Regions from separate parts of the Halomonas sp. DP3Y7-2 genome, predicted to be linked through region 2. Evidence: predicted binding sites of a transcription regulator. Region 2 holds the regulator's gene; the other holds the start of a gene.

Region 1 (12,078 bases), on a different contig from region 2:
CTGCTATCGCTGGACGAGCAGGACAGCCTCGGCTTGCGTGAGCTGGTGCTCGACCAGTTGCTGCGTGAAGGCCGTGACGGCGAGGCGTTGTCGATGAGTCGGCAGGCGTTGGAGCAGGCAAGCGAAACGGATGCCGCTGAGCAGGATGCGCCGCTGTTGGGCATGTACATGGGCCAGGTGCTGGCACTGTACCGACTGGGGCAGCTCGACGACGCGGCGGCCGCGTTGGAGAGCGCCAAGCGCCATAACAGCCATGCGGTCTCTCTGCTGTGCAGCGACAATCCTCAGCGCGCGGCGACGCCTCCCAATGGGCAATTGGCAGAGCCTGGCACCCGTGCCGAAGCCTGGCAGTACCGCACCCTGATGCGTGACCAGTGGCGGACGACTCCAGGGGCGCTGGACTGGTTGCAGGAACGCGGTTCACGCCGCTGAGGTGACCGCCCAGCGAGCGAACGTCAGTCGCACCTTTGCGTCTGACGTTCGCTACCGGTATCAGGCCTCGGCGCTGGGGGTCTCTTCCTTCACTTGGAGGCCTTTACCTTCACTTGGAGGCCTCTTCCTTCACATAGTGCCGTTTGATCCACAGCGCCATCGCCACCGCCGGAAGGCCAAGAAGCGAGGCCAGCACGAAGAAGCTGGGGTAGCCCCAACCCTCCACGACCAGTCCGCCAAAGCCTGACAGAAACTTGCCAGGCAAGGTCATCAGTGACGAGAACAGCGCATATTGAGTGGCCGTGTAAGCGCGAGACGTCAGGCTTGAAAGAAACGCCACGAACACCACGCTGGCCAGACCGTTGCTGAGGTTGTCGCCCATGATGGTCAGCACCAGCAATTCTTTCTGAGCGCCGCTCATGGCGAGCCAGGTAAACATCAGGTTGGTGAGCACGGTGGCGGCAGCCCCTATCACCAGGATGCGTCCGATGCCGAAGCGCACGACCAGGACCCCGCCGAGCAGTCCCCCCAGTAGGCTCATGACCACGCCAAACACCTTGGTCACGGTGGCGATGGTGTCCAGACTGAAGCCCAGGTCAACGTAGAGCGGATAGGCCATCGACGCCATCGCCAGGTCGCTGATGCGGTAGATGCCGATGAACACCAGCAGTCCCAGGGCGCCTAGCCCAAAGCGCGAGAAGAAATCCAGGAAAGGGCAGACCACCGAGCCGATCAGCCAGGCCCCGGTGCGCCGGAACCAGGCGGGTTGGCCTTGGCTGGCACGCAGGAAGCTCCTGACCCTGGGTTCTGCGCTGAGGCGCTGTGCCAGGGGCTTGCGGGGAGGCTCGGGGCGCAGCAGCACGGTGATCATGCCAATGGCGGTCAGTGCGGCCATGCACTGATAGGACAGTTGCCAGGAGCCCAGGTCGGCCAGGTACAAGGCTCCTGCGCCGGCCATGATCAGGCCACCGCGATAGCCAATGATGTAAGTCGAGGCCATAGCTGCCTGCACATCGTCTTCCGCTGACTCGATGCGAAAGGCGTCGATGGCGATGTCCTGGGTGGCGGAACCGAAGGCGACCATCAGGGCGAATAGCGCCACGCTGCCAAGTTGCTGTGCAGGATCAAGCGTTGATAGGCCCACTAGTCCGGCCATCATCAGCGTCTGGCCGGCCAGCATCCAGCTGCGTCGCTGGCCCAGCCAGCGTGTCAGCAGAGGCAACCGAAAGGCGTCGACCACAGGCGCCCAGAAGAACTTTATCGAATACAGCAGTCCTATCCATGAGAAGAAGCCGATGGCTGCCACCTCAACCCCGGAGGTGCGCAGCCAAGTCGTCAGGGTGGAAAACACCAGCAGGAACGGAAGGCCGGCAGAGAAGCCCAGAAACAGCATGGCCAGTACAGGCGGCCGCAGATAGACGCCAAGGGCCTCGATCCAGCGGCGCATGGCCGAAGGGGTGGGCATGTGAAAGCCTCCTTGCATGATGGTCGGCGATCCGAATGGTAAAATGCGCTCAGTATCCCGGCGCTGCTCGGCGAATTGTTGCAAAGCCGCAGGGACGATACCAGCGGCGCGCGACAAGCCGCGTCGGTGGCGAGCCGGAAACTGAGACCAAGACAGACCCCCAGGTCATATCCTTGTCCGCCTGGTGGGTGCCCGGAAGGAGTTACATGAGTCACAGCATCAACGAGACGGTCACTGGTGGCGATTCCACGCCGCGCTGGTACGTAATCCAGTGCAAGGGTGGAGAGTCCTTTCGCGCCGCTCAGCATCTGGCCAATCAGGGCTACGAACTCTTCCATCCGGTGCTTGAAGTGCAGAAGAAGCGCCGCAACAAGCTGACCTGGGTCGAAGAGCCACTGTTTCCTTACTACCTGTTTCTTCGCCTCGACCAGGTCGAAAGCAACTGGCGCCCCATCCGCTCGACCCGGGGGGTGCTGAAGATCGTCACCTTCGGCCTATCGATGCCGGTACCGGTCAGCGACGAGCTGGTCGAGCTGTTGCGTCGGCACGGGCAAGAGAAGGACGAAGGCCCGGGGCAGCTGTATTTCCGCGCCGGCGAGAGCGTCGAAATCACCGACGGTCCGTTCAAGGACCTGAAGGCAGTGTTCGATAGCCACAAGGGAGAGGAGCGCGCCATCGTGCTGCTCAACATGCTGCATCGCCAACAGCGCCTTGAAATGCCTGTCGCCGCCTTGAAGCGTCAGGACTGAGACTTATCTCCGAAAGGAACGCATCATGAAGATTGCCCCTCAGAAAGTGGCCCAGCTCCATTATGTGCTCAGTGATAGCCACGGTGAGGTGCTCGACGACTCGCGTCAGCGAGGCGAGCCACTGGAATACCTTCACGGCCACGACAACCTGATGGCGGGGCTCGAGCGAGCGCTCGAAGCGACCGAGCCGGGTTCTCGTGTCGATGTCACCCTGGCCCCTGACGAAGCATACGGACGCAGGGATGAGTCTCTGGTCCGTGAGGTGGGGCGTCAGGCGTTCCCCGCGGCGGAATTGCGCCCCGGGATGTGTTTTCAGACCCCCGGCGATGCCGGTCCCCAGATCGTCACCGTGGTCGAGGTGAAGGACACCACGGTGGTGATCGACACCAATCACCCACTGGCGGGGCAGACCCTGCGCTATCAGGTCGAGGTGCTGGAGGTACGCGACGCGACCCGCGCTGAACTGGCGAAGGGGCACCCACTGCCCGCGGGTACCGAAGCCTCATCGGTGGAAGATCGCAAGGTGCTGTAGGCCGCTGGCTGACCACCGCTCGCGCTGTCCGCGACCGCCAGAAAAAGCCGCCCTTGGGCGGCTTTCGCGTGAATGGACGACGGCTGATATGGCGGCGGGCGAATGTCGCACAGGGACCCTTGACTCAGGTCAGCACAATTCATCAGGAGGGCGGCTAAGCTTGAACCATCAACACAGCAAGGGGAGGGCAGGGCCATGTATCTCGATGATGCAGTGATCTTCGGTCTGGGGGCTGTCGCCCTTTCTGTGGTCTTCATGGCGGGCTGGATCGCCTTTGTCATTCGCGACAGTCATCGTCGCAAGCGATAGGTTCCGCGTAGACAGGTTGGGTGTCATGTGCACGGAACCCAGCCATTGACCAGCGTCAGGGGAGGGGGAGTCATCCCCCTTTTTCAACCGGCCCTTCGGGGCCGGTTTTTTTTATCTGCAGGATTCACAGCACGGCCTGAGCAGCCCTGCGGCTGTCGCGTCGCCGCCAGGTCAGACTGGTACCAACGGCCCGGACGCCTCAGCGCCCGGGACCGTTGAGGGCCCTGTTACAGGGCGATACGCTGCTTGAGGAAGTCGACGATGGCGTCGGCGGGCACCATGGTGGCGTCACTGTCGCGGCGCCCCTTGTACTCAAGCTCGCCCTTGTCCAGGCTACGGTCTCCCACCACCAGGCGATGGGGAAGGCCCATCAGCTCCTGGTCGGCAAAGCGCACGCCGGGACGCAGGTCACGATCATCCAGCAGCACGTCGAAGCCTGCCGCGGTGAGCTCGTCATGCAGGCGATCGGCCGTTTCGCGCACGCGTTGGGACTTGTGTGCGTTCATCGGCACAATGGCCACATGGAAGGGGGCGATCGCATCGGGCCAGATGATGCCGTTGTCGTCGTGGTTCTGCTCGATGGCTGAAGCCACCACCCGGGTCACACCAATGCCGTAGCAGCCCATCCACGGGTGGATGGCACGACCTTCGTCACCGAGCACGGTGGCATTCATGGCTTCGCTGTACTTGCGGCCCAGCTGGAACACGTGACCGACCTCGATACCGCGCTTGATCGACAGTACCCCCTTGCCGTCCGGCGAGGGGTCGCCTTCGACCACATTGCGGATGTCGGCCACCTGGGGCAGCGCCACATCACGCTCCCAGTTGATGCCGAAGTAGTGCTTGCCGTCGACGTTGGCGCCGGCGCCGAAGTCGCTCATTAGCGCGACGCTGCGGTCGATCACGATCGGCATGTCGAGTCCCACCGGTCCCAGTGAGCCAGGCCCTGCGCCAACTGCAGCACGGATCTCTTCTTCGCTTGCCATGGTCAGCGGGGTGGCCACCTGCTCCAGATGCTCGGCCTTGACCTCGTTGAGCTCGTGGTCGCCGCGCACCAGCAGCGCCACCAGACCGCCTTCGCTGCCCTTGACCATCAGTGTCTTGATGGTCTTTTCGATGGCAAGGCCATGCTGTTCCACCAGGGTGGCGATGGTCTTGGCGTTGGGGGTGTCGACCAGGCGCAGCTCCTCGCTGGGCGCTGCACGGCTGGCGTCACTGCCCAGCGGCGCCGGCAGCGCTTCAGCCTTCTCCATGTTGGCGGCGTAGCTGGACTCGGTGGAGAACACGATGTCGTCCTCGCCGGAGTCGGCCAGTACATGGAACTCGTGGGAGCCGGTGCCACCGATGGAGCCGTTGTCGGCGATCACCGGACGGAAGTCGAGACCCAACCGCGTGAAGATGCGCACATAGGCGTCATACATCTTCTGGTAGGTATCCTTGAGGGACGCCTCGTCCTGATGGAAAGAGTAGGCGTCCTTCATGATGAACTCGCGCGAGCGCATGACCCCGAAGCGCGGACGAATCTCGTCACGGAACTTGGTCTGAATCTGGTAGAAGTTGGCTGGCAGCTGCTTGTAGCTGGCAATTTCCTTGCGCACCAGGTCGGTAATGACTTCTTCATGGGTCGGGCCGACACAGTAGTCGCGCTGGTGCCGGTCCTTGAGGCGCAGCAGCTCAGGTCCATACTGCTCCCAGCGGCCAGATTCCTGCCACAGCTCGGCAGGCTGTACGGCGGGCATCAGCAGCTCCTGGGCGCCGGCGCGATCCATTTCCTCGCGCACGACCCGTTCCACCTTGCGCAGAGTGCGCAGGCCCAGTGGCAGCCAGGTGTACAGGCCAGAGGTCAGACGGCGGATCATGCCCGCACGCAGCATCAGCTGGTGGCTGACGACTTCAGCGTCGGCAGGCGTTTCCTTGAGGGTACTGATCAGCAGGTCGGTGGCGCGCATGGGTCCGCAGATTCCTTCACATCGAGTCGATAGATCGTAGAGCGTCGAGGGATACGGCAGAGTCTTCTATTGCCGGTGATCAGGCGCTGCCTGATATCGGTCGACGCTCGCAATGGAGAGTGTGGTGTGTTGACGATGTCACTCATCAAAAGTGTCGAGCATTGTACGGTGAAGCCGTCGCGGCGGCAAAACAGTGTCATGCAGTGATATAAATGGTGTCGACGTGCGCAAGGTCTGGCCGATGGCGGGGAGCGAACCGGAATCTAGGTGCCGCAGCGGAGTCGACAGCGGGAGTGCTGCGCAGCGTTGGCCAGGTCAGCTAAGTGGTGCAGAAAAACGTGCTAGGATGCGTGCGAGTTTTCTCATGGAAGATGTCGCCAAGGCGGCGGGATGGCCTCCACGGCCGCCCCAGGCAGCGATATCGACCTTGTTACCATCGCGCTAGAAACAGCAAAGGAAGTTGTTCATGTTACGTCCACCCCGTCTGCTTACCGGCCTGGTCCTGGCCACTACCCTGACCTCACTCGCTGGCTGCGGCACCGTCTTTCATCCGGAGCGCAAGGGGCAGATCAGTGGACGTATCGACCCGGTGGTGGCCGTCGCCAACGGTGTGGGCCTGCTGTTCTTCATCGTGCCTGGCGTGATTGCCTACGCGGTAGATTTCTCCAACGGCACGATCTACCTGCCCGGCACCAGCACCACCTCGGTCGATGCATTGCCCATGGGCGAGGCCCGTGATCTGGCGAGCCTGGAGCAGCTGATCAGTGAACGCGCCGGCACCGCGGTGAGCCTGAGCAATGAGCTGGTGCGCGTCGAGCAAGTGGCGACCCTGGACGAGGCGCTGGCGATGGTGCGTATGGCCAGTGACGAGGCGTCTCATGGAGCAGCGCCCACCTCCAGCTAGCTTGGTAACGCGCCTGGGGTCTTCTCAGGCGCGCCATGCCCCCAGGGCAACGATGACCAGTCCAGCGATCAATCCCCAGAAGGCTGATCCAATCCCCGCCAGGGTCAGGGGAGAGGCGGTGACCGCAAAGGTCACCAGCGCCGCGTCCAGATGGCGAGCGTCGGAAAAGGCGGTGGTCATCGCCCCACCCAGGGTGGCCATCAGTGCCAGTCCCGCCACTACCGCAATCAATCCCTCAGGCAAGGCAGCGAACAGCGCGGCCACGGTAGCGCCCAGGGTCCCCAGCACCAGGTAGCCGATACCGGCTGCCACGCCGGCGGTGTAGCGGCGATGCGGGTCAAGGTGCGCCTCTTCCCCCAGGCAAGGCGCCGCGCTGATGGCGGCCATGTTGATGCCATGCCCAGCGAAGGGAGCCATCAGCAGCGACGCCAGCCCCGTGGTGCCCAGGCAGGCGCCGACAGGAGGCGAGTAGCCCGCACTGCGGACCATGGCCAGGCCCGGCAGATGCTGAGTGGTCAGGGCCACGGCGAACAGCGGCACGCCAATGCCCAGACAGGTCGCCAGGTCAAACGCCGGGGAGACCCATTCAGGTCGCGTCAGCATCAGCGAGACCTGGGCGACCTGAAAATCCCCCCGCGCCAAGCTTATCGCGATCCCGGCCATCAGCACCGCGATGATGGCAAGCCTTGGCAGCCAGCGTCGGCACAGGACCCATACGCTCAATAGCAGCAAGGGCATCCAGGGATCGACACGGACAGTAGCGAAGATATCGAGAACGAACGGCAGCAGGATGCCCGCCAGCATCGCTGAGGCCAATGCTGCCGGGACGATGGCCATGATCCGAGTGACCACGCCGCTGGCGGCGACCAGCAGCATGCACACCGAGGCCACGATGAACGCGCCCACGGCCTGGTCGAAGGCGACCCCCGGTAGCTGGGTGACCAGCAGGGCTGCGCCCGGCGTCGACCATGCCGTCAGCAGCGGCATGCGATAGCGCCAGGACAGTCCCAGGGTGGTCAGGCCCATGCCGATGCCCAGGGCCCACATCCAGGAGCCGATCTGTGATGGGGGAATTGCCGCCGCCTGGGCGGCCTGGAAGATGATGGCGGCGGAGCTGGCGTAGCCGATCAGTACCGACACCAGCCCTGCTGCCACGGTGGAAGCATGCAGGTCGTTGGCCAGCTGACGCTTTTCGCGGGGAGTCGCTGGCTCAGCAAGAGTGGAAGACGGCTCGGTCATGGGGCGTGTCGCTGTGTGGTGGGAAGGGGGGGTAGATTGTGCGTTATAACGTCCAAGGCTAGCAGCGGGCGTTATAACGCACAAGCGCTGTGGGCTCGAGCCTCTGTATACTGGTGCGCGTCACGCATTTTCATGAGAGACGACATGTCGGACACTGCCCACCACATCGGCCACCATATCGCCAGCTCCCTCAAGGCGCTGCGCCAGGCGCGGGGCTGGAGCCTGGCACATACCGCCAGGGAGACCGGGGTCAGCAAGGCCATGCTGGGCCAGATCGAGCGTGGGGAGTCGAGTCCTACGGTGGCGACGCTGTGGCGCATCGCCAGTGGTTTTCGGGTGAGTTTCTCGTCGTTGTTCGGTCAAGGCCCCGGCACCGATGACTCGCCGCTGGAGCAGCGCCACTGCAGTACCAGTGATTCGGTGTGGGGGCAGGACAGCGCGGGTATGCAGGCAAAGTTGTTGTTTCCGTACGATCCCCTGCTGGGCTTCGAGATGTTCGAGATTGAACTCGCCGCAGGCGCTGAAAGCGCCTCCAGCCCCCATGCGCCTGGGGTGGTCGAGCACCTGGTCGTGCTCGAGGGCACGCTGGTGTTGGCTGTGGGCGATGAGTGGCACCGTTTGACGGCGGGGAAAGGGCTACGTTTCTGTGCTGACCGGCCGCACCTGATGCGCAACGAAGGGCCCGCGGTGCTGCGTTTTCACGACGTGATCCATTACCTGCCCGGCGCGGCTGGAGGAGCGGCTGGTTGAGGCTCAGCTGGTTGCGGCTCGGCCAGTGTCGCCAGCGCCTCTGGCTGGTATCGCTCCAGTAGAGCCCACAGGCGTGCGCAGGTGTCTGCGTCGAGATTTCCGCTGAAGTCGGCGGGACGAAAGTGAAGCTGGAACGCTCGCAGGGTGGCGCGGGTCGCGTCATCCAGCACGCCGCTGACGTCGATGTCATAGCCCCAGGCACGCAGCGCCCGCTGCACCGTCTCAATCGAGGGGAGGCTCCCTCCTGCGATACGTTGGCGAGCGTCGAAGCGCTGGGCATAGTGGGCCACCCGCTCCGGCTCGGGCCAGGCACCAATGCCGGCATCATGCAGCCGTTTCCAGGGAAATGCCGGGCCTGGGTCCAGCTTGCGCGTGGGCGCGACGTCAGAGTGTGCCAGCACGTGCCTGGCCTCGATGCCATGCCGCTCGATGATATCCCGGGACAGGGCGATCAGCGCTTCAATCTGGCTGTCGGGGTAGGGCATCCAGCCGACTCCCTCGGGGGGCTCCAGCTCGCTGCCGACCCAGGGCTGGTCGGGGCCCTGATTGACAATCTCGATGCCGATGGAGGTATCGTTGAGGCCGATGCGGTTGCCCCAACGGCTGGCGCCGGCGTGCCAGGCACGGCGAGACTCGGGCACCAGCTGAAACACCACGGGTGAGCCCTGGAGTCGGCGTGTTGGCAAAGGCAGTAAATAGTGGCTGGAGACCCGTGGTCCAGTGAGTGCGCGCAGCGAGTCCGCCTGGTTTTCATCGGTATAGTGCAGGATCAAGAAATGCACGCGGCTGTTGTGGCCACGGGCGGGGTGACGATGGTCCACCACATAGCCGTCACGGGGTTCCAGAGCGGGCCTAGAGTAGGCTTGAATCAGCCCTTGTGTGGCGACCCCGGTAGCCATGTCGCAGCCGGCCAGCCACACCGATGCGCCGGCAAGCAGCAAGGGTCTGAGTCGGCGAAGTGTCTGCGGCAGGTGGGGCATCGACGGGTCCTTGATCAGATCCGGGGTAGTGGTCTAGCGAGCCAGCTCGCGCATGGCCTCGTCGAGTCCTTCCAGCGTCATGGCGTACATGCGCTCCTGCACCAGCTCGCGGATGATCCTGGTCGAGGGCGTATATTCCCAATAGCGCGGTGGGTTGGGATTGAGCCAGACCAGTCGCGGGTAGCGCTCCACCAGTCGCTTCAGCCAGATGCCGCCCGGCTCCTCGTTGAAGTGCTCGACGCTGCCACCGGGGTGGGTGATCTCGTAGGGAGACATCGACGCATCGCCCACGACCACTACCTGGTAGTCCGCGCCGAAGGTGCGCATCAGCTCCAGCGTGGAATACCGTTCCTTGTGACGGCGCGCATTGTTTCGCCAGACACCCTCGTAGAGGCAGTTGTGGAAGTAGAAGTGCTCCAGGTGCTTGAACTCGGAGCGCGCCGCCGAGAACAGCTCCTCACAGACGCGGATGTGGTCGTCCATGGACCCGCCCACGTCGAGAAACAGCAGCACCTTCACCGCGTTGTGGCGCACCGGGCGCATGCGCAGGTTCAGAAGGCCGGCGTCCCGTGCGGTGTCGCGAATCGTGGCGTCGATATCGAATTCGTCCAGTGCACCCTGACGAGCGAAGCGGCGCAGACGGCGCAGTGCCATCTTGATGTTGCGCGGACCCAAGGCCTGATCATCGTCATAGTCGCGGAAGCGGCGTTCGTCCCAGACCTTGATCGCACGACGATGGCGCGAGCCATCCTGGCCGATGCGCATCCCCTCGGGGTTGTAGCCATAGGCGCCGAAGGGGCTGGTACCGCCGGTACCGATCCACTTGTTGCCACCGGCGTGGCGTTCCTGCTGTTCCTTGAGGCGTTGCTTGAAGGTCTCGATCAGCGCCTCGAGTCCGCCCAAAGACGTGACCTGCGCCTTTTCCTCGTCGCTTAGCTGGCGCTCGAATTCACGGCGCAGCCACTCCTCGGGGATCAGTGCGTCAATGGCCGCATCGGGGCTTTCCACCGACCCGATCCAGGCGGCGAAGGCGCGATCGAAGCGGTCGAAGTGGCGCTCATCCTTGACCATGATGGTGCGGGCCAACTGATAGAAGGCGTCCACATCGGCAAAGGCAATGCCGGAGTCCACGGCGGCATGCAGGTCCAGCAGTTCGCGCAGGGATACCGGGACCTGCTGGCGCCTGAGACTGTCGAACAGATCGAGAAACATCAGCGCCCCTGACGCCGCACCATAAAGGCCAGGCGCTCCAGCAGGGCCGTATCCTGCTCGTTCTTGACCAGGGCGCCGGCCAGCGGCGGCAGACTCTTGGCTGGATCGCGCTGGCTCAGGGCTTCCCGCGCCACGTCGTCGGCCATCAGCAGCTTCAGCCAATCGACCAGCTCAGACGTGGAGGGGCGCTTCTTGAGGCCCGGCGCCTCGCGCAGCTCAAAGAACACTTCCAGGGCCTGGCTGACCAGCCTTGGGGCGATATCCGGGAAGTGTACGGCGACGATACGCTCCATGGTGGCGCGGTCGGGAAACTCGATGTAGTGGAAGAAGCAGCGGCGCAGGAAGGCGTCGGGCAGCTCCTTCTCGTTGTTGGACGTGATCACCACGATGGGGCGGTGGCGCGCCCGGATCGTCTCGCCGGTCTCGTAGACAAAGAATTCCATCCGATCGAGTTCCTGCAGCAGGTCATTGGGGAACTCGATGTCGGCCTTGTCGATCTCGTCGATCAGCAGTACCACCCGTTCGTCGGCGGTGAAGGCTTCCCATAGCTTGCCGGGGCGCAGGTAGTTGGCCACATCCTCGACCCCGTCGATGCCGAGCTGAGAATCTCGCAGACGGCTGACCGCGTCGTACTCGTAGAGGCCCTGGGCGGCCTTGGTGGTGGACTTGATGTGCCAGGTCACCAGGCGGGTGCCCAGGGACGCGGCCAGTTCTTCTGCCAGCAGCGTCTTGCCGGTGCCTGGCTCGCCCTTGATCAGCAGCGGGCGCTCGAGGGTGACGGCCGCATTGACGGCCTGCTTGAGCGCATCGGTAGCCACGTAAGTGGCGGTGGAGTTGAACGCCATGGAAAAGCATCCTGTAACTGATGGCGGATGTCGAACGAGTGTACGGCGCCGCCGCAGACGGGTCTAGCTGCGCTGCGCGTCGTCACGATAGAGCCGAATCAACGTCGCCGGATCGCTCTCGCCTTCGCCCCTGGCCAGTCGACTGCGCATCAGCTGGGCGGCCAGCGCTGCCATCGGCGTGGCGCTGGCTTGGCGATAACCCTGAGCGGTGGCCATGTCGACATCCTTGAGCAGGGTGCGCAGGTGCCAACTGGGCGCCTTAAAATCACGCTCGGCCATGCGCGGCACCAGCATGCGAAAAGGCGTTGAGTCGGCAAAGCCGCCCGCCAGGGCCTCTGGCAACAGGCCGGCATCGACACCGCTGGACTCGGCCAGTGCCACCATTTCGGCGATCGCTGCGGTATTGCAGGCCACCAGCAGTTGATTGCACAGCTTGGTGACCTGGCCTGCGCCTACCGGACCCATATGGGTGATGCGCGAGGCCAGTGGTTGCAGGATCGTCCTGGCGGCGTCCACGTGGGCTCGGTCGCCTCCACACATGATCGCCAGGCTGCCGGCCTCGGCACCCGCCACGCCACCGGAGACCGGGGCGTCGACCCAGCTGAGGCCGGATTCGGCGGCCAGCTGGGCAAGCTCCCGGGTGGCGGCCGGGTCGGCGCTGGTCAGGTCAATGATGGCGCCACCGGGACCCGCGTTGGCGATGACCCCCTCG
Region 2 (12,078 bases):
CCTGATGCAGACGGTACTGTCGAGACCACCGGCCATACCGCCGACGGCATTGCGGAATACGATAACCCGCTGCCACGTTGGTGGTTCCAGCTCTACGTTGCCACCGTGATCTTTTCACTTGGCTACCTGGTGCTGTATCCGGGCCTGGGCAATTTCGCCGGCGTGCTGGGCTGGAGTCAGGAAGGCCAGTGGGAGGAAGAAGTGGCCCAGGCCGAACAGCGCTTCACACCGATCTTCGAGAAGTATCAGGAAATCCCGGTGCCGGAGTTGATCAAGGATGCCGAGGCCATGCAGATTGCCGAGCGTATCTTCCTCAACAACTGCGCGATCTGCCACGGCTCCAATGCCAAGGGCGGCTACGGATTCCCCAACCTGACTGACACGGACTGGCTGTACGGGGGTGAGCCCGAGCACATTGTCGCCACCATCGAGAACGGTCGGAACGGACTGATGCCCTCGTGGCAGCAACTCGGCGCCGACAACATCGAGAACCTGACTCAGCATGTGCTATCGCTGTCCGGCCAGGCCGAAGATGCTGAGCGCGCTGACAAGGGGGGCGCGGTGTTCGGATCGGTGTGTGCGGCGTGTCACTCGCCTGACGGTACCGGCAACCAGGCGCTGGGAGCTCCCAACCTGACCGACGAGACCTGGTTGTACCAGGCACCGGGGCAGAGCCTGGCCGACTCGATTCGCCAGACGCTGCGTAACGGCCGCAATGGCCATATGCCTGCCCAGGCCGCCTACATCGGTGAGGAGCGCGTGCATCTGGTGGCGGCCTACGTCTACAGCCTGAGCCAGCCTGCCCAGTAATCCACAAGAGGGGGTCACCCCCGTATCCAGTGCGGCCAAGCGCCGCACTGGCCTCTCACCTACCTGACGATCGCTAGACTGACCGTCGGCACAACGACGAATGATCGGTCAGCGATGCGAGCCTGCCATGAGCGACAAGATACCCACCCACGATGTGACCGACAGCGCGGTATCCCACCACACACCCGAAGATTCCTCGTCACACAGCATGTACGAGAGCCGCCGTCATATTTACGTACGCGAGATGAAGGGCGTCTTTCAACGGGCCCGGCGTGCTGCCAACTGGGCGCTGATGCTGGGATTTCTGCTGTTGCCTTGGGTGCCATGGGGAGACCGTCCCGCGGTCTGGTTTGACCTACCGGGTCGCGAATTCCACATCTTTGCGGCGACCTTCTACCCTCAGGAGTTCGTGCTGCTGTCCTGGCTCTTGATCATCTGCGCCTTTGGCCTGTTCTTCATCACGGTGTTTGCCGGCCGGGTATGGTGTGGCTACACCTGCCCCCAGAGCGTCTGGACGTTTCTGTTCATCTGGGTCGAGCATCGTGTCGAGGGGCCACGCAACCGCCGCATCAAGCTGGACAAGCGCGCCCTTGATGCCGATAAGCTCCTGCGCAAGAGTGCCAAGCACGCGATCTGGCTGATCATCGCTGCCGCCACCGGCATCACCTTTGTCGGCTACTTCACGCCCATCGAGGGCCTGGTCGTCGACCTGGCCACCCTGTCAGCCAACGGCTGGTCCTACTTCTGGGTCGGCTTCTTCGTTGTCTTCACCTACCTCAACGCTGGCTGGCTACGGGAGCAAGTCTGTCTGTACATGTGTCCTTATGCCCGCTTCCAGTCGGTGATGTTCGATCGCGATACGCTGATCGTCTCCTACGATTATCATCGAGGCGAGCCCCGTGGCCCCCGCAAGCGCTGTGCCGACCCCACCGAGCAGGGACTCGGCCACTGCATTGACTGCGAACTCTGCGTCCAGGTCTGCCCTACCGGCATCGACATTCGCGATGGCTTGCAGTATCAGTGCATCACCTGCGCCGCCTGCATTGATGCCTGCGACAGCGTCATGGACAAGATGGGGTACCCTCGGGGTCTGGTTCGCTACACCACCGAGCATGCCCTTGACGGCAACAAGACCCATTTGCTCAGGCCACGCCTGATCGGCTACCTGGTGGCGTTGCTGGTGATGATCGGGCTGTTTATCTGGACCCTGGCCGACCGCACCCCGCTGGACGTCGACGTCGAGCGCGATCGGGCGCGGCTGTTTCAGACGCTAAGCGATGGGCGTATCGCCAACTCGTACGCCATCACCGTGCGCAATCTCGACAATCAGGCACACCGCTATCTGATCGAAGTCACCGGCATCGAGGGCCTGCAGAGCGATACCGAGTCACTCGAGGTACCCGCCAACGCGTCCCGGCAGCTGGTGATGACGCTGAGCGTAAATCCTGCTTTGATGGAACAGCGTAGCGCCGACATCAGCGTCCGCCTGCACGCTGAAGACGATCCCTCGGTCGCGGTGGAACGCGAAAGTCGATTCATAGGAGTCACCCCCTAATGTCTTCGTCCGATCCCCAGGTGCCGCCCTGGTACAAGCAGTTCTGGCCCTGGTTTCTGATTGCTTTGCTGCTGTCGTCGGTCACCTTCAGCATGGTCTACCTGGCGCTGTCGATCCGCTATTTCGATGGCTCGGTACCGGACGACTATTACAAGGAGGGGCTGGCGATCAATGTTCAGCTGGAAAAGCAGCAGCGCGCCGAAGCCCTTGGGCTGGCAGCCGATCTGCGGATCGATGCCACCACCGGGGACGTGGTCGTCCAGCTGCTCGGCGAAGAGCGCCCCGAGCGCCTGCAGCTGGAGCTGAAGTTTCCCACCGATGGCGACCGCGACCGCCTGCTGACCCTGAGCCATACCCGTAGTGGACAATATGTTGGCACCCTGGAGCGCAACCTTCGCTACCGCTGGTACCTGCAGCTCCAGCCATGGATCGAGGACGGCAGCGGCGATGATGCTGCCTGGCGCTTGACCGGCGAGGCCGAATTCCCGCGAGACAGCACCATTCATCTGACGCCAGGTCTGTGATGCCGGCTACCGATACTCCGCGGTCCTGCTACCACTGCGGCGCCACGGTGGAAGCAGGAGCCCCCTGGTCGATCACCATCGATCAGCAAGCGCACCCTCTGTGCTGTCCCGGATGCGAAGCCGTGGCTCACGCCATTGTCGACGGTGGCCTCGATAGCTATTACCGCTTTCGCACCGCCATGCCTGAGCGTCCCTCGGCCACGCCCGCGGACGCCGAACGCTACCAGGTCTTCGATGACCCCGGCCTGCAAGCCCGATTCGTGCGCCAGCGCGACGGGCATCAGGTCGCCACCCTGGCGGTGGACGGTATCACCTGCGCAGCCTGCGCCTGGCTCATCGAGCATCGCCTGAACGCTCTCGATGGTCTGGCCAGCAGCGCCGTCAATCTGTCGCAACATCGCCTGCAGGTGAGCTGGGACCCGAGCCAGCTGACGCTGTCACGCATTCTTGCCGAGATGGCGGCCATCGGTTACCCCTCGCAACCCTACGAACCCGACCAGGCTCAACTGCGTCTCAAGCACCAGTCGCGCCAGATGGTTCGCCGCTTGATAGTGGCAGCGGTAGGCATGATGCAGGTGCTGATGTTCTCGATCCCCCACTACGTTGACAGCGGGGACCTCAGCGCCGATTTCGACCAGCTGTTTGCCTGGCTATCACTGGCGCTGACGACGCCTGTCGTGCTGTATGCCGCTCAACCGTTCTTCCTGGGCGCCTTGCGGGACGTACGCTCGCGCATACTCGGCATGGATGTTCCCGTCTCCCTGGCCATCGGTGGCGCCTACCTGGCGAGCTGCTGGTCGGTGGTCAGCCAATCGGGAGATCGCTACTTCGATTCGGTCAGCATGTTCACCTTCTTCCTGCTGTTCGGTCGCTATCTGGAATCCCGCGCCCGCGCCCACTACGGGCGCCAGGGCAACGTTCTGGCCAGCGCCTTGCCCAGCGCTGCAGTGCGCGTCGAGGCCAATGGCGACGAACGGGTCATTCCCGCCAGCAAGCTCGAACCGGGTGATCGCGTGCGCGTCAGTCCTGGCTCACTGATTCCGGCTGACGGTGTCCTGACATCAGGCGTGGCACAGATCGACGAATCGCTGCTGACCGGTGAGTCGCTGCCCTCACTACGACGACAGGGCGATATCGTTCACGCTGGCACGCTGTGCATCGACAGCCCGGTGGAGCTCGACGTCCTGCGTGTCGGGGACGCGACCCGCGCAGCGGGCATCCTTGACCTTACCGACCGAGCCTTTGCCCATCGTCCGCGTATCGCCAAGGTGGCAGAGCAGGTGTCTCACCGCTTTGTCCTGAATCTGCTGATCATCACCACCCTGGTCGCCATGGCCTGGTGGTGGATCGACCCCAGTCGCAGCCTGTGGGTCACCCTGTCGGTACTTGTCGTCACCTGTCCCTGCGCCTTGGCACTGGCCACGCCTACCGCCTTGACCGTCGCCCACGGGCGTCTGCGTCGCGCCGGCGTGCTGGTCGCTCGCGCCGATGCGCTGGAAACCCTGGCCCGCCTCGACCGCATCATCTTTGACAAGACCGGCACCTTGACTCGAGGCCAGCTGCGCCTGGCCGAGCACCGACGCCTCACGGCAGACTGCCTTGCAGGCATCGACCCTCGTCAGCTGGCCGCTGCGTTGGAAGTCGGCTCGGAGCACCCGGTCGCCCATGCCTTCCGGCCCTGGCGCGACGCCCGAGTCACGGCCAGCGACATTCGCAACGTGCCCGGTCAGGGTGTCGAAGGTTACCTGGCTGGGCAGTGTTGGCGCCTTGGGCGCCCGGACTTTGCCCTGGCCAGCCAGCCCCCCCTCGACGTACCAGGCGACGGCCTGTGGCTGCTGCTGGCATGCGAGGGGCAGGCTGTCGCCTGGTTCCAGCTACACGACCAGCCCCGCACAGACGCCGCCATGACCCTTGCGGCTATCCGCGAAGCGGGTATCGAGATCGAGATCCTGTCCGGCGATCGACCCGGCAACGTTCAGCCACTGGCCGATCAGCTGGGGGTAGCGCAGTGGCACGGCAACGCCAGTCCCGAGGACAAGCTCACATTGGTCCGCAAGCGTCAGCAAGCGGGAGAGGTCGTTGCCATGGTGGGAGATGGCATCAACGATGTGCCCGTTCTGGCCGGGGCGGACCTCGCCATTGCCGTTGCTGGCGCCAGTGACCTGACACGCACTCGCGCCGACCTGATCTTGCTCGGCGAGCCGCTGGAGCGTATCGTCCAGGCTATCCATAGCGCACGCCAGACGCGCCGCATCATTCGCCAGAACCTCGCCTGGTCAGTGCTCTACAACGTCGTCGCGCTGCCCGCCGCCGCGTTGGGCTTCGTGCCTCCGTGGCTCGCCGCCATCGGCATGTCGATCAGCTCACTGCTGGTCATAGGCAATGCCCTTCGCCTGAGACGCGCGGCGCCGCCATCACCCTCACGTCTTGCCGTAGCGGCACATGCTCAATGAACATTCTCTATCTGTTGATACCGCTGTCGCTGATCCTGTTGAGTCTCGCGGTATGGGCGTTTTTCTGGGCGGTTCGCAACGATCAATTCGACGATCTGGAGGGTCCTGCCTATCGCATCCTGTTCGAGGACGAAGACCCGCCGACACCGAACCCATCCAGAAAGCCGGCAAAAGAGACGCCGGTCGATGACGCAATAGCCGACGAGCATGATTCCACGCCACCCCCTGGATCCTGAGCAGAACGCATGAACCCAGTAGGTCTAGACCTGCCGCCCGCGATGGCGGCTTTTGTCTTCGGGCTGCTTGGCGGAGCACATTGCATCGGCATGTGCGGCGGTATAATGAGCGCCCTGACCTTTGCCATTCCCCCGAGCATGCGCCACCCTGTTCGTGTAGGAATTTTACTACTTGGCTACAACTCGGGACGTCTGTTCAGCTACTGCCTGGCAGGCGCTATGGTCGCAAGCCTAGGCTCTGTGGTGGCGCTGGCACCGGGCATGCGGGACCTGCTGCAGGTGGTTGCCAGCCTGATGCTGATCACGATGGCGCTTTACATTGCCAACCTGTGGAAAGGGCTACGCTGGCTGGAGGCATTGGGCCAGCGCCTGTGGAGGTACCTGGAGCCAGCAGGACGTCGCCTGTTGCCAGTGGTCAAGCTACCTCAGGCGGTTGCACTCGGAGCCATCTGGGGCTGGCTGCCCTGTGGCCTGGTGTATTCCATGCTGGCATGGAGCATGGCCATCGCAGACCCTGTCCATGGAGCACTACTCATGCTCTGCTTTGGCCTGGGGACGCTGCCGGCACTGGTGACAACAGGGGTTGCTGCGCGCCAACTGCAGAGTTTGCTGGCACACCCTGCCACACGATTTATGGCAGCGGGCATGATTGTCGGTTTAGCCGTATGGAATATCCTACAAATTGTAGGAAATTGACGATCATCATATCGCCGTCAGATTATTGAGGCAAAAGAGGTATATGCACCTTTGACCCAATATCTGCGTGTAGAATAGCGACAATAGCATGCAGCAAGGGTAAGCCAGTTTCCTACATGCCCTGCTCATCATGAACCCCAGACCCACAGGAGCTGCGAATGAGTCCATCGGCCCAAGATCGACGGCGCCCCATGCTACATGAGACTCGTTGCGAGTCCTGCAGCTTGAGCTCCCTGTGCCTTCCGTTGTCGCTGGAGACCGCTGACCTCGAGCGCTTCGATTCCATTATCCGCCGTCATCCTCCGATCAAGAAGGGCACTCGCCTGGTCGAGCAGGGAGATCGCTTCACGAGCGTCTTCGCGGTTCGCTCCGGTAGCCTCAAGCAGATCACCACGGAGGGTAGTGGCGAAGCGCAGCTGACCAACTTCTTCTTGCCCAGTGAACTGGTCGGCCTGGATGGCATAGACGACGGCAGATATCCCGGCAGCGTGGTGGCACTCGAGACCACGACCGTATGTGAGATTCCCTTCGATCGCCTTGACGCCCTGACCCAGACGCTGCCGGAACTACGCGCGCAACTGTTCCGCACCCTCAGCAAGGAGCTGCGCGAGGATCGCCGCATGATGCAGCTGCTGTCGCGCAAGACCGCTGACCAACGACTGGCCTGCTTCTTCCTCGGTCTGTCGGACCGTTTCCGACGCCGCGGCTACTCGCCGTTCAGCTTCCGCCTGTCCATGTCCCGGGCAGATATCGGCAACCACCTGGGACTTGCCGTCGAAACGGTCAGCCGCATTCTGGGACGCTTTCAACAGCAGGACCTAGTGGCGGTCTCTGGACGGGAGGTCAATATCCTGGACCTCGCCTCACTGTCGAACCTGGCTGACACCGACGCCAGCTGATCCGCGGCGCTGACAGGGCCTGCGGCCGACAGCGACCGATAGACGTCGTGCCACGCCACGAGCCCAGCCCCCCCTTAGGTAGGGCGACGATATACCGGCTCCATCAACAAAAGAGGCCGCATCCCAGGATGCGGCCTCTTGCTATCTTATCGGGACGAGCGTTCAGACATTGAAGAGGGCCACTGCGTGATGTGGCCCTAGCTCGCTTCGCGCTTCAGCAGTGCCTTTTCAGCAGTGCCTTTTCAGCAAGGCATGTTCAGCATGGGCTTGTTCAGGGGAGCTTAGTCGGCGTCAACGATATCAATACGCCGAGCCTGGCGATGCGCCTGCACGGCCTCCAGACCTTCAAAGTCGAACAGCTCGCGGTCTGCCAGCTGCGAGGGTGCCACGTTGGTCACGGCCTTGAACATGCTCTCCAGGCGCCCTGGGTGCTTGGCCTCCCACTCTGCCAGCATTTCCTTCACCACCTGGCGCTGCAGGTTGGGCTGCGAACCGCAGAGGTTGCAGGGAATGATCGGAAAGGCCATGGCATCGCTGTAGGCCTGGATGTCCGCCTCGCGGCAGTACGCCAGCGGCCGGATGACAATGTTCTTGCCATCATCGGACAGCAGCTTGGGCGGCATGGCCTTGAGACTTCCCCCGAAGAACATGTTGAGGAACAGCGTCTCGAGAATATCCTCGCGGTGGTGTCCCAGGGCAATCTTGGTCGCACCGATCTCTTCCGCAAAACCGTACAGCGACCCTCGGCGCAGTCGCGAGCACAGCGCGCAGGTGGTCTTGCCCTCGGGGGTCTTTTCCTTCACCACCGAGTAGGTGTCACGCTCGAGGATGTGGTAGTCCACGCCAATGCTGTCCAGGTAGTCCGGTAGCACGTGCTCGGGAAAGCCGGGCTGCTTCTGGTCGAGGTTGACCGCCACCAGGGAGAAGTTCACCGGCGCATTGCGCTGCAGGCTGCGAAGAATCTCGAGCATGGTGTAGCTGTCCTTGCCGCCGGACAGGCATACCATGACCTTATCGCCTTCCTGAATCATGCCGTAATCGATGATGGCGTTGCCGGTCTGACGCCGCAGACGCTTCTGCAGCTTGTTGAACTCGCGCTTGGCCTTGGCCTGGGCGCGCTCGTCGTCAGCTGCCGGGGACGCGGCATCACGACGGTCGAGGACACGGGGATCAAACAGGGAGGCGGAAGCGGGCTGAGCAGACATGGGCAGGGCACATCACGGCTGAAAATGAAGACCCGCTAGTCTATCACTCACGTCCGCCACAGGCGAAGAAGTCAGCAACCACTCACCCCTGCGATTACGCTGGTTCACAACCGCGTGTCCTGGGCCAAGGTGCTTTTGACTAGCCGCCCTGTGACTAGCCGCCCTGTGACTAGCCGCCCTGTGAAGAGAGGACCTGTGACAAGACGACCTGTGGCTAGACGACTTGTAGTGCCAGCAGATAGCGCGCCACCACACCAAGCAACAGCAGCAAGATGCCGAAGCGTTGCCAGGCGTGCTCACTCACCGTCAGCGTCAGACGCTTCTCCCAGAACTTGACCATCCCCCACAGGTCACGGGTGCGGCGATAGTACTGGCAGTAAGCCACCATCACAGCCAACAGGCCAAGCGATAGCAAGGTCGGCTCAAGCAACATCATCAGACCATGAAGGCTCATGCAAAGATCTCCCCATTACGGTGACTACGGCACCTGACACGCCGCTCGTCCCAGGTCACGCGTCGTGACAGCGGCGTGGATGGAATCATCGGGACGACTCGGCCAGCGCGTCGGCGTCCAGCCGCAAATGCATCAGTGCCGTAGTGACGGCATCACCCAATGCGGTATGCCGTCCCATGATCGGCACTCCCAGGCGCTCTGCCAATTGTTCGAAAGTCGGCTGCAGCTCAAGTTCGGGGTGGCTGCGCCGCATCCGCTTGCGGTACTGCTGCGCCACATCGATGGTGGCGTTAGGCAACGAGAAGCCAAACTCCGCCTTGAGATAGCGATCGAGCATGGCCAGGTCAAAGTCGATGCACCACCCCACCAGCGGACGGTTGCCGATGAATTCCAGCAGCGTCTCGAGGGCATCACGCACCGGCATTCCCCCCTCAAGATCTACCCCACGCAGGCGGTGAATCTTGATGGAATCACCATCCAGGCTGGCCGGGGGCTCCAGGCGCAGATCAAGCGACTCGCTGGTCAACACGCGCCCATCGTGGATCCGCACTGCCGCAATCGACACCAGCTCGGCGCGACGCGTATCCAGGCCGGTGGTCTCGCAGTCGATGGACACCAACTCATCACCGGTGTAGGGATTGAACAGCCAGGCAAAATCGCCATCGGCTTGACGACGGCGGTCGGCCGCACGTCTGATCGCTCGCAGCATGGGGTACTCTCCTAAACGAAACCACTGACGCCAGGTCAGTTTTCCCTGAGGCGATGCCTCGACGCTCATGCATACTCCAGGTGATAACGATGGGACAGACTGCCCTTGAACTCCTTCACCAGATGAAGTGCCTCCCGCAACAGGTCACGCTCCAGGGAGTTGAGGGACTGCACCACCACGTTGTCGCTGGCCAGGAGATCATCGCGCTGGCACCTGAGCTGGGCCTTGAGCCTCAGCTCACTGAACAGTGACAGCGCCTCACCGAGGTCTTCCGCCACCTCTGCATCGAGGCGACCGAGCCTGGCCAGAGCGGACAGGCGATCGTGGGTCGAGGTCTCGCGCAGGCCAGCATCCAGCGCCATGGTGCGAACCCCATGAACGATCGGGAAGATGCCCCCTTTCTTGATGTCGATGCCGTGTGCGGGCTTCTTGAGCGAGCCGAACAGCGTCAATGGCGTAGAGAACCGCAGTACCGCGCGGGCCAGATGGGTCAGCAACAGCGCGTTGCCCCTGGTCTCCTCGATCAACACATCACGCAGGCGGTCCACCAACGCCATGTCACCTGCCACTCCAGCGACATCCACCAGAATCGCCAGGCTCATCAAGCTATTGCCATCCGGTTCCGCGACCCATCGCCGAATACGCCCGCGCCACTGCTCCAGCGTTCCTGTCCATTGGGGATTGGACACCATGATATTGCCGGGGCAGCGCGGATAGCCCAGGTCCATCAGCACCTCGGTAAAACGACGACTGTCCGCAGCCAGGTCCGGCCACTCGAGGTCGTCCGGGAGAATCAGCGCGTTGTCCTGATCCGTCTTGAGGATCTGCTCGCCCCTGCCCTCACTTCCCAGCACGACAAGACAGGCACGGTCGCGCTGAGGGCCGGGCATCGAAAACTGCCATGCCTTGCCAATAATGCGACCGTTAAGCGCTGACAGCATGCCCATGGCAAAGCGCATGCGAATTCCCTGCGCCATCAGTGCATCGATCAGCTCAGGCGTGCGCTGGCTGGCCTCGTTCAGTTCCGCCAGGCTGTCGGCCTGCTCCACCTGAAGACTGACCACATAGCTGCGACTGGAGAAATAGCTCAGCACATCGGTCAACTCGACCACGCCTTCCAGCGCGCCTTCGTGATAGACCACCACCCTGGCCACCTTGTGGCGGGTCATCTCGATCAGCGCTTCGAACAGGTACTGGTCCCTGTTGACGCTCACCAGTGCCAGGCCAGCGATACCTTCCAGGGCATCGCCCCCTCCCCGCTCCTGCATCACCAGCGCATCGAGCAGGTCGGTCTTGGTCAGCATTCCGGGGCCTTCCGGGGTATCCACCAACAGGCTGTCGGCGCCCTTCTCCTTCAGCGTGAGCACCGCCTGACGAATACTGATGGACGGGTCCACCAGCAGGGGTGGCCGCATGCATTCATGCACCTTGGCCAGCATGAAACCGGCCAGCGTCACGCCGCCATCGGAACGCCGCTCCGCCAGCAGCCGCGTCTTGCTGACCAGACGCTGGTGAAAGTAATCGGAGAAGTCCTCGGACTGTTCGCACAGCGAGAGGAACAACGCCCTGGGCATCAGGTAGCACAGGGTTTCCTGTTCGGCGACAAAACGATAGCGGCTCTGGCCGTTGATGACGCTGATCGCGCCAAACAGATCGCCACTGGTGTAGTGGCCAATGCGTCCCCCGGTGGAGGACTCGTTCATGTCCAGTTCGGCGACTTCGCCCTTGTGAATCACAAAGACGAACTCGCCGGCCTGTCCAGCCTCGAGAATCACTTCATCCCGCGCGTAGTACGCCAGATCAAGCCCTGCGCGAATACGCTCGCGTCCGGCATCATCCAGCAGCGCAAAGGGAGGTTCTGTGACGTTGATGTCGATCATCGTTCGCTCCGTGCTCAACCCCGGCTGTCCCGGGGCTGAGCAGGTTGGCGAAGAGGAGCCCACGGCGCTGGGCCCCTCGTCCCGTTCTAGTGTGCGTGGGCCACACCAGCGCCTCTTGGCACCCGCACGTTCTCGACCAGTTCCTGGATGTGTTCCGGCGGAGCGGCAGTTGCCCGCGATACCACGAACGCCACCACAAAGTGCAGGATCATGCCGAGCGTACCGATACCTTCCGGCGAAATACCAAACCACCAGATCGACGGATCCGTGTTGATGAACTTGGTATAGACGATATAGGTAAAGGTGAAGCTGAGACCCAGCACCATGCCGACGATGGCCCCCTCGCGGTTCATGCGCTTGTCGAAGATGCCAAGCAGAATGGCCGGGAAGAAGGACGACGCTGCCAAGCCGAAGGCAAACGCCACCACCTGGGCCACAAAGCCCGGAGGATTGATGCCAAAGTAGCCGGCCACCACGACTGCCACCGCGGCAGCGCCACGAGCAGCCAGCAGCTCTCCCTTCTCGCTGAGGTTCGGGTTGATCTGCTTCTTGATCAGGTCATGGGACACAGCCGCCGAAATGACCAGCAACAGCCCGGCCGCGGTCGACAGTGCTGCCGCTACACCACCGGCCGCCATCAGCGCGATCACCCAGGCT

The links. Region 2 encodes FNR, which switches genes on or off when oxygen is low (the NO sensors DNR and NnrR bind a similar motif). Its sites were predicted from a motif close to TTGATNTANATCAA; they were not measured.
Region 1: the regulator FNR is predicted to act here: its motif matches at 3,298-3,311, upstream of ccoM (cytochrome c oxidase subunit CcoM).

What each region holds. Positions count from the first base shown of each region.
Region 1 is NZ_JAHVKJ010000008.1:277,003-289,080, forward strand. It holds gene KUV45_RS11075 (SEC-C domain-containing protein) at 1-432, shown strand, start outside; gene KUV45_RS11080 (MFS transporter) at 542-1,897, opposite strand; gene rfaH (transcription/translation regulatory transformer protein RfaH) at 2,104-2,646, shown strand; gene KUV45_RS11090 (peptidylprolyl isomerase) at 2,672-3,178, shown strand; gene ccoM (cytochrome c oxidase subunit CcoM) at 3,374-3,487, shown strand; gene KUV45_RS11095 (proline--tRNA ligase) at 3,715-5,436, opposite strand; gene KUV45_RS11100 (hypothetical protein) at 5,903-6,340, shown strand; gene KUV45_RS11105 (benzoate/H(+) symporter BenE family transporter) at 6,365-7,579, opposite strand; gene KUV45_RS11110 (helix-turn-helix domain-containing protein) at 7,724-8,329, shown strand; gene KUV45_RS11115 (N-acetylmuramoyl-L-alanine amidase) at 8,293-9,309, opposite strand; gene KUV45_RS11120 (VWA domain-containing protein) at 9,343-10,521, opposite strand; gene KUV45_RS11125 (MoxR family ATPase) at 10,521-11,366, opposite strand; gene KUV45_RS11130 (NAD(P)-dependent oxidoreductase) at 11,430-12,078, opposite strand, start outside.
Region 2 is NZ_JAHVKJ010000007.1:294,013-306,090, reverse strand. It holds gene ccoP (cytochrome-c oxidase, cbb3-type subunit III) at 1-810, shown strand, start outside; gene ccoG (cytochrome c oxidase accessory protein CcoG) at 938-2,365, shown strand; gene KUV45_RS08285 (FixH family protein) at 2,365-2,889, shown strand; gene KUV45_RS08280 (heavy metal translocating P-type ATPase) at 2,889-5,342, shown strand; gene ccoS (cbb3-type cytochrome oxidase assembly protein CcoS) at 5,339-5,578, shown strand; gene KUV45_RS08270 (sulfite exporter TauE/SafE family protein) at 5,588-6,274, shown strand; gene fnr (fumarate/nitrate reduction transcriptional regulator Fnr) at 6,433-7,173, shown strand; gene ttcA (tRNA 2-thiocytidine(32) synthetase TtcA) at 7,455-8,378, opposite strand; gene KUV45_RS08255 (hypothetical protein) at 8,593-8,832, opposite strand; gene KUV45_RS08250 (3'-5' exonuclease) at 8,918-9,541, opposite strand; gene KUV45_RS08245 (DUF294 nucleotidyltransferase-like domain-containing protein) at 9,607-11,421, opposite strand; gene KUV45_RS08240 (sodium:solute symporter family protein) at 11,508-12,078, opposite strand, start outside.